Regions from separate parts of the Pseudomonas baetica genome, predicted to be linked through region 1. Evidence: predicted binding sites of a transcription regulator. Region 1 holds the regulator's gene; the other holds the start of a gene.
What was found. The regulator sigma-54, encoded in region 1, starts transcription at its own class of promoters, with help from an activator protein. The targets are predictions, from matches to a motif close to ANTGGCATNNANNTTGCTNT.
Positions count from the first base shown of each region.

Region 2: a site for sigma-54 is predicted at 1,294-1,313, ahead of ATI02_RS29035 (circularly permuted type 2 ATP-grasp protein). Genes of this name have one in related genera too.

Region 1 covers NZ_PHHE01000001.1:2,297,398-2,300,777, forward strand. Annotated here, with positions in the region: gene lptA (lipopolysaccharide transport periplasmic protein LptA) at 1-36, shown strand, start outside; gene lptB (LPS export ABC transporter ATP-binding protein) at 36-761, shown strand; gene ATI02_RS10550 (RNA polymerase factor sigma-54) at 950-2,443, shown strand; gene hpf (ribosome hibernation-promoting factor, HPF/YfiA family) at 2,517-2,825, shown strand; gene ptsN (PTS IIA-like nitrogen regulatory protein PtsN) at 2,837-3,301, shown strand; gene rapZ (RNase adapter RapZ) at 3,305-3,380, shown strand, end outside.
Region 2 covers NZ_PHHE01000001.1:6,244,753-6,248,132, reverse strand. Annotated here, with positions in the region: gene ATI02_RS29035 (circularly permuted type 2 ATP-grasp protein) at 1-1,261, opposite strand, end outside; gene ATI02_RS29030 (ribonuclease E inhibitor RraB) at 1,798-2,145, opposite strand; gene ATI02_RS29025 (hypothetical protein) at 2,356-2,589, opposite strand; gene speE (polyamine aminopropyltransferase) at 2,826-3,380, opposite strand, start outside.

The DNA of each region.
Region 1 (3,380 bases):
CAGCCGAAGAAGAAAACCGACGAGAAAACCCAGTAATGGCAACTCTGAAAGCTCAGCACCTGGCCAAAGCCTATAAAAGCCGCCAGGTCGTGCGTGACGTCAGCCTGTCGATCGACAGCGGTCAGATCGTCGGCCTGCTCGGCCCTAACGGCGCCGGCAAGACCACCTGCTTCTACATGATCGTCGGCCTGGTGCAGGCCGATCAGGGCCGCGTGCTGATCGATGATCTGGACGTCAGCCATCAGCCGATGCACGGCCGCGCCAAGGCCGGTATCGGCTATCTGCCGCAAGAAGCGTCGATCTTCCGCAAACTGTCGGTGGCCGACAACATCATGGCCATCCTCGAGACCCGTCAGGAACTCGACAAGGCCGGTCGTCGCAAAGAGCTGGAAAGCCTGCTGCAGGAATTCCACATCAGCCACATCCGCGACAACCTCGGCATGAGCCTGTCCGGTGGCGAGCGCCGCCGGGTGGAAATTGCCCGCGCCCTGGCCACCGCACCGAAATTCATTCTGCTCGACGAACCGTTCGCCGGTGTCGACCCGATTTCGGTCGGCGACATCAAGCAGATCATCCACCACCTCAAAGCCAAAGGCATCGGCGTGCTGATCACCGATCACAACGTGCGTGAGACGCTGGACATCTGCGAAACCGCTTACATCGTCAACGACGGTCAACTGATCGCCGAAGGTGACTCCGCAACCATCCTCGCCAACGACCTGGTGAAGGAAGTGTATCTGGGCCACGAATTCCGCCTGTAAGCATATTGGTGCCGGGAGAGCCGCCCGGGCGCTGTATCGATTCAAGCAGAATTTAATACGCTTTAATTGTTACAGCGCTCTAGGCAAACACTTCAGTTTCAGGCATATAATTTGCTTAAGTTTGGCGCTTCGGCGCCCTGTAGTGGATGGCGCATGCGCGCCGGCGAATAAGGTGTTAAGCCCCTGCCATGAAACCATCGCTAGTCTTGAGAATGGGCCAGCAGCTGACGATGACACCGCAGCTGCAACAGGCCATCCGCCTGCTCCAATTGTCGACCCTGGATCTGCAACAGGAGATCCAGGAGGCTCTGGAATCCAATCCGATGCTCGAACGCCAAGAAGAAGGCGACGACTTCGACAACTCCGATCCACTGGCCGATAACGCCGAACAGAAGCCCAACACCGAGATTCAGGAACCGTCCTATCAGGAAGCCGCCCCGACGGTGGATAACCTTGAGGACGGCGAGTGGAACGAGCGCATCCCCAATGAGCTTCCGGTCGACACTGCCTGGGAAGACGTCTACCAGACCAGCGCCAGCAGCCTGCCCAGCAGCGATGACGACGAGTGGGACTTCACCACCCGCACTTCCGCCGGCGAAAGCCTGCAAAGTCACCTGCTGTGGCAATTGAACCTCGCGCCGATGTCCGACACCGATCGCCTGATCGCCGTGACCCTGATCGATTGCATCAACAATCAGGGTTACCTGGACGAAACACTCGACGAGATCCTTGAGGCGTTCGACCCGGAACTGGACATCGAACTGGACGAAATCGAAGCCGTCCTGCACCGCATCCAGCAATTCGAACCGGCCGGCATCGGCGCCCGCAACCTCAGCGAATGCCTGCGGCTGCAATTGCGTCAGCTATCGGCCAAGACCCCGTGGCTGGCTGAAGCCAAACGCCTGGTCAGCGATTACATCGACCTGCTCGGCAGCCGCGATTACAGCCAGTTGATGCGCCGCATGAAGCTCAAGGAAGACGAGTTGCGGCAGGTCATCGAACTGGTGCAGAGCCTCAACCCGCGTCCGGGCTCGCAAATCGAGTCCACTGAAGCTGAATACGTCGTACCTGACGTGATCGTGCGCAAGGACAACGAACGCTGGCTGGTCGAGCTCAATCAGGAGTCGGTGCCACGCCTGCGGGTCAACGCACAGTACGCAGGTTTCGTGCGCCGTGCCGATACCAGCGCCGATAACACTTTCATGCGCAATCAGTTGCAGGAAGCACGCTGGTTCATCAAGAGCCTGCAAAGCCGCAACGAAACCCTGATGAAAGTGGCCACGCAGATCGTCGAGCATCAGCGCGGCTTCCTGGAGTACGGCGACGAAGCGATGAAGCCTCTGGTTCTGCATGACATCGCCGAAGCCGTTGGCATGCACGAATCGACGATTTCACGGGTGACCACGCAGAAATTCATGCATACCCCGCGCGGTATCTATGAATTGAAATACTTTTTCTCCAGCCACGTCAGCACCTCCGAAGGCGGCGAATGCTCGTCCACGGCGATCCGCGCGATCATCAAAAAACTGGTTGCCGCGGAAAATCAGAAAAAGCCGTTGAGTGACAGCAAGATCGCTGGTTTACTGGAGGCACAAGGCATTCAGGTGGCTCGCCGCACCGTCGCCAAGTACCGCGAATCCCTCGGGATCGCGCCTTCGAGCGAACGCAAGCGGTTGATGTAAGCCACGTTACAGCGTTCCAGTGGCAGGCTATCCGGCCTGCCGCTTTATGCACTGGCAACGAAGGAGAAGCTGTATGCAAGTCAACATCAGTGGACACCAACTGGAAGTGACCGAACCTCTGCGCGCTTATATCGGCGAAAAACTCGAACGATTGGAGCGCCATTTCGACAAGATCACTAACGTGCAAGTCACGATGTGTGTCGAAAAACTGAAGCAGAAAATCGAAGCCACGCTGCATATTCCCGGCAATGAAGTCGTCGCCAACGCGGAACATACCGATATGTACGCGGCGATCGACTTATTAACCGACAAGCTGGATAAACAACTCAAAAAGCATAAGGAAAAGACCCAAAGCCTGCTCCAGGGCGCCACCGGTCGATAACCCCCCACTCCATGATCCGACTTGAAAATATCCTGACCCCCGGCCGTTCCCTGGTGAACGTGCCGGGCGGCAGTAAAAAGAAAGCCCTCGAACAAATTGCCAATCTCATCGCCCGCGAAGTGCCGGCGCTGGAAATGCAGGATGTCTTCGAGGCCCTGATCGCACGTGAGAAACTCGGCTCCACCGGTTTCGGCAACGGCATCGCCATTCCTCACTGCCGTCTGAAGGGATGCACTGAGCCTGTCAGCGCCTTGATGCACCTTGAAGCCCCTATCGACTTCGACGCTATCGACGGCGCTCCGGTTGATCTGTTGTTCGTCTTGCTGGTGCCGGAAGCGGCGACCGATGCGCACCTGGAATTGCTGCGCCAGATCGCCAGCATGCTGGATCGCAAGGACGTGCGCGATAAATTGCGTAGTGCTTCGAGCAACGAAGCCTTGTATCAGGTCGTCGTGGACGAACAAAGCGGGCATTAATTCATGCGCTTGATCATCGTCAGTGGCCGTTCCGGCTCGGGCAAAAGTACTGCCCTGAATGTCCTTGAAGACAACGGCT
Region 2 (3,380 bases), 3.9 Mb from region 1:
GGCGCGGCGCAATGCCGTTTTCGACAAACGTCGGACAGGTCGACAGCGACAGCGTTGGTTGCGCGATGTACGCGTGAGGCTTGGCTTTGATGCGCTCGCGGAAGGCATCGATTTCCGCGGTGGTCGCCGCCGGCCCCACCAGCATTCCGTAACCGCCGGAGCCCTGGGTTTCCTTGACCACCAGATCCGGAAGATTGGCCAATACATGGGAAAGTTCAGACGGATTGCGACACTGCCAGGTCGGCACGTTCTTGAGGATCGGTTCTTCGTCGAGATAGAAGCGGATCATGTCGGTGACAAACGGATAAACCGATTTGTCATCCGCCACCCCCGTGCCGATGGCATTGGCCAGCACCACGTTGCCGGAGCGATAGGACGACAGCAGGCCCGGTACGCCGAGCATCGAATCCGGATTGAACGCCAGCGGGTCGAGGAACGCGTCGTCGAGTCGGCGGTAGATCACGTCCACTGCTTTCGGGCCGTCGGTGGTGCGCATGAAGACTTTGTCGTCGCGCACGAACAGATCGGCGCCCTCCACCAGTTCAACGCCCATCTCCCGCGCCAGAAAGGCGTGTTCGAAGAACGCACTGTTGAAGCGCCCCGGCGTCAGCACCACGACACTTGGGTCGTCGATGGGGCTAGAGCTTTTCAGCGTGTCGAGCAGCAGGTTCGGGTAATGGTCGATCGGCGCGATACGCTGCGCGGAGAACAACTCCGGGAACAGGCGCATCATCATCTTGCGGTCTTCGAGCATGTAGCTCACGCCGCTCGGTGTGCGCAAGTTGTCTTCGAGCACGTAATAGGTGCCGTCGCTGTCGCGCACCAGATCGACGCCGGAGATGTGCGAATAGATATCGCGGTGCAGATCCAACCCTTGCATCGCCAACTGGTATTGCTCGTTGGCCAGCACCTGCTCGGCGGGAATGATCCCGGCCTTGATGATGCGCTGCTCGTGGTAAAGGTCGGCGAGGAACATGTTCAACGCCTTGACCCGCTGGATGCAGCCGCGCTCGACGATCCGCCATTCGCTGGCGGGGATGCTGCGCGGGATGGTGTCGAAAGGAATCAGGCGCTCTGTGCCCTGCTCGTCCCCATAAAGCGTGAACGTGATGCCGGCGCGATGGAACAGCAGATCAGCCTCACGGCGGCGCTGGGCCAGCAGCTCGTCAGGCGTGTCAGCCAACCACCGGGCAAACTCCCGGTAATGCGGGCGGACCTGGCCGCCGGCATCGTACATTTCATCAAAATAGGTGCGGATCATGCCGTACTCCTTGTCACCCGGACATACAGGCCTTCGCAAGGCCCGTGCCATCGGCATAAACGCTTTGATTTCAATCGGTTGGATATTCAAGCCGTGGCCGCCGCACCATTGCTGTGCGCCAAATGCCCCAACCTGATTGCCCCCGCCTCATTGCGACGCAGTGCAGGCGTCTATCACCAGCATAGTCAGAGTTGATTTCACTGCTGGTGGCTGGCTGCGCATAATCGGCGCATCCGCTGAAAAAACTTCCCCGGTGAAGCCTTCAGCTCAACTGATCCGGACTGCCTGAGCAGCCCTCAAAGCCTTAACCCTGACCGGTTTCCTCTCCTTATCGGTCTTCCCTTTTAGCCACCCTCTCCGGTGGCTTTTTTTTGCCTGATCGAAACTTTGTGAAATAAAAACGAAAAGATCGCAGCCTGCGGCAGCTCCTACAGGTGATCGTGTAGGAGCTGCCGCAGGCTGCGATCTTTTGATCTTTGAATAAACAGCGGCCAACCCGAGGGTCAGCCGTTGCCCAACTCTAAATGTGCATGAGATCAATTCAAACGATGGCGGTTGCGCACCTCCTGCTTGACGCCCCAGCCTTCGATGATGCCGCCCAACGGCTCGACCACGGCGGAAAAGCCCTGTTCGAAATCGCCGATATCGTCATAGGTCGCGTACATCACTTTGCTCAATTCCAGAGACCACGCACCATCGTCGCGCGCGCTGACCTGGGCATTGATGGATTCACCACGAAATTTGCCTGCCGCCCTGCGCGCCCGCTCCTCGTCCGGGAAAATGGCGTAGAACTCGATGGGATGGAACCGGGAAAAATCGAAACCGCCTTCTTTCATGCGGCGCAGAACAGTGCTGCTGATGTCTTCTTGATAGGCTGTGCTCATGAATCGTCCCCCTCGGATAGATGGATAGACTTTCCGTATTCCCGCCCCGGGCCTTTGGCCAAAGTACTACGGCAACGTCGTTGCACGCGGGAAACAAGCATGTAGCTGACAAGACCAGACCTTAGCGATCCGTTCGCTGATCTCGCTTGCAGAGTAGCCCCAAGTTAGAGCTGCTGCCAAGGCCTGGTGCTTCAAGTGACAGGAAGAATTTCAGATGGGGGTAATACTGCGGATTTCGATGCTGTTCTGGGTTTTCAGGCTTTTCGCCCCGGCGTCGGGAGTGCGCCCTTCCAGATCGTTCAGATCCAGTGCGGCGGCGACGGGCAGAAGCTTCGCCTTGATCAGTTGAGCGGCCTCATCGTCGCTAGGGCATTCCGCGCGCTCGAACACCTCATCGACAATTTCACCATGATCGTCCACGAAAGTGACTTTCCACTTTTGCATCGGTGCCTCCTCGATCAAACCCGCAAATGGGCTTACACCTAAATCGACTGGTGGGCCGAAAGTTGGTTCAAAAGGATTACAGCGCACGAAGATGAAAAAAACGACATCTACCGTGCGGCGCAAACAAATGTGGGAGCGGGCTTGCTCGCGAATGCGATTTGTCATCCAACAAATTTGTTGGCTGACAGTCCGCTTTCGCGAGCAAGCCCGCTCCCACAGGGGTTTGCAGTGTTCTTTTAGTCGTTGCTTGGCTTGTTGATCGCCTGCAGCACGTACTGCGGCAAGGCGAACGCACCGATGTGGATTTCCGGGTTGTAGTACTTGGTGACGATACCGCTGCCGATAAACCGCTGTTGCAGGGTTTCGCGGCTCAGCTTGCGGTACGCCGGGTTGGTCGAGCCCCAGGCGAAGGTCATCGAACCGCCGATGTAGGTCGGCACGGCGGCCTGATAGAAATGCCAGTCCGGGAACAGGCTGCGCAGGCGACCGGCGGTGGTTTTGACTTCGTCGATCTGCATGAACGGTGTGCCGTTCTGGGTCACGAGAATGCCGCCTTCGTTGAGGCAACGGTGGCAGGCCTGGTAGAAGTTCTCCGAAAACAGCACTTCGCCCGGACCGATCGGGTCGGTGGAGTCAGAGATGATCACGTCGAATTTTTCGGTAGTAGTTGCGACGAAACGCATGCCGTCGTCGATCACCAGGTTCAGACGTGGATCGTCGTAGGCGCCTTTGGAGTGGTTCGGCAGGAATTCCTTGCACATGTCGACCACAGTGCCGTCGATCTCGACCAT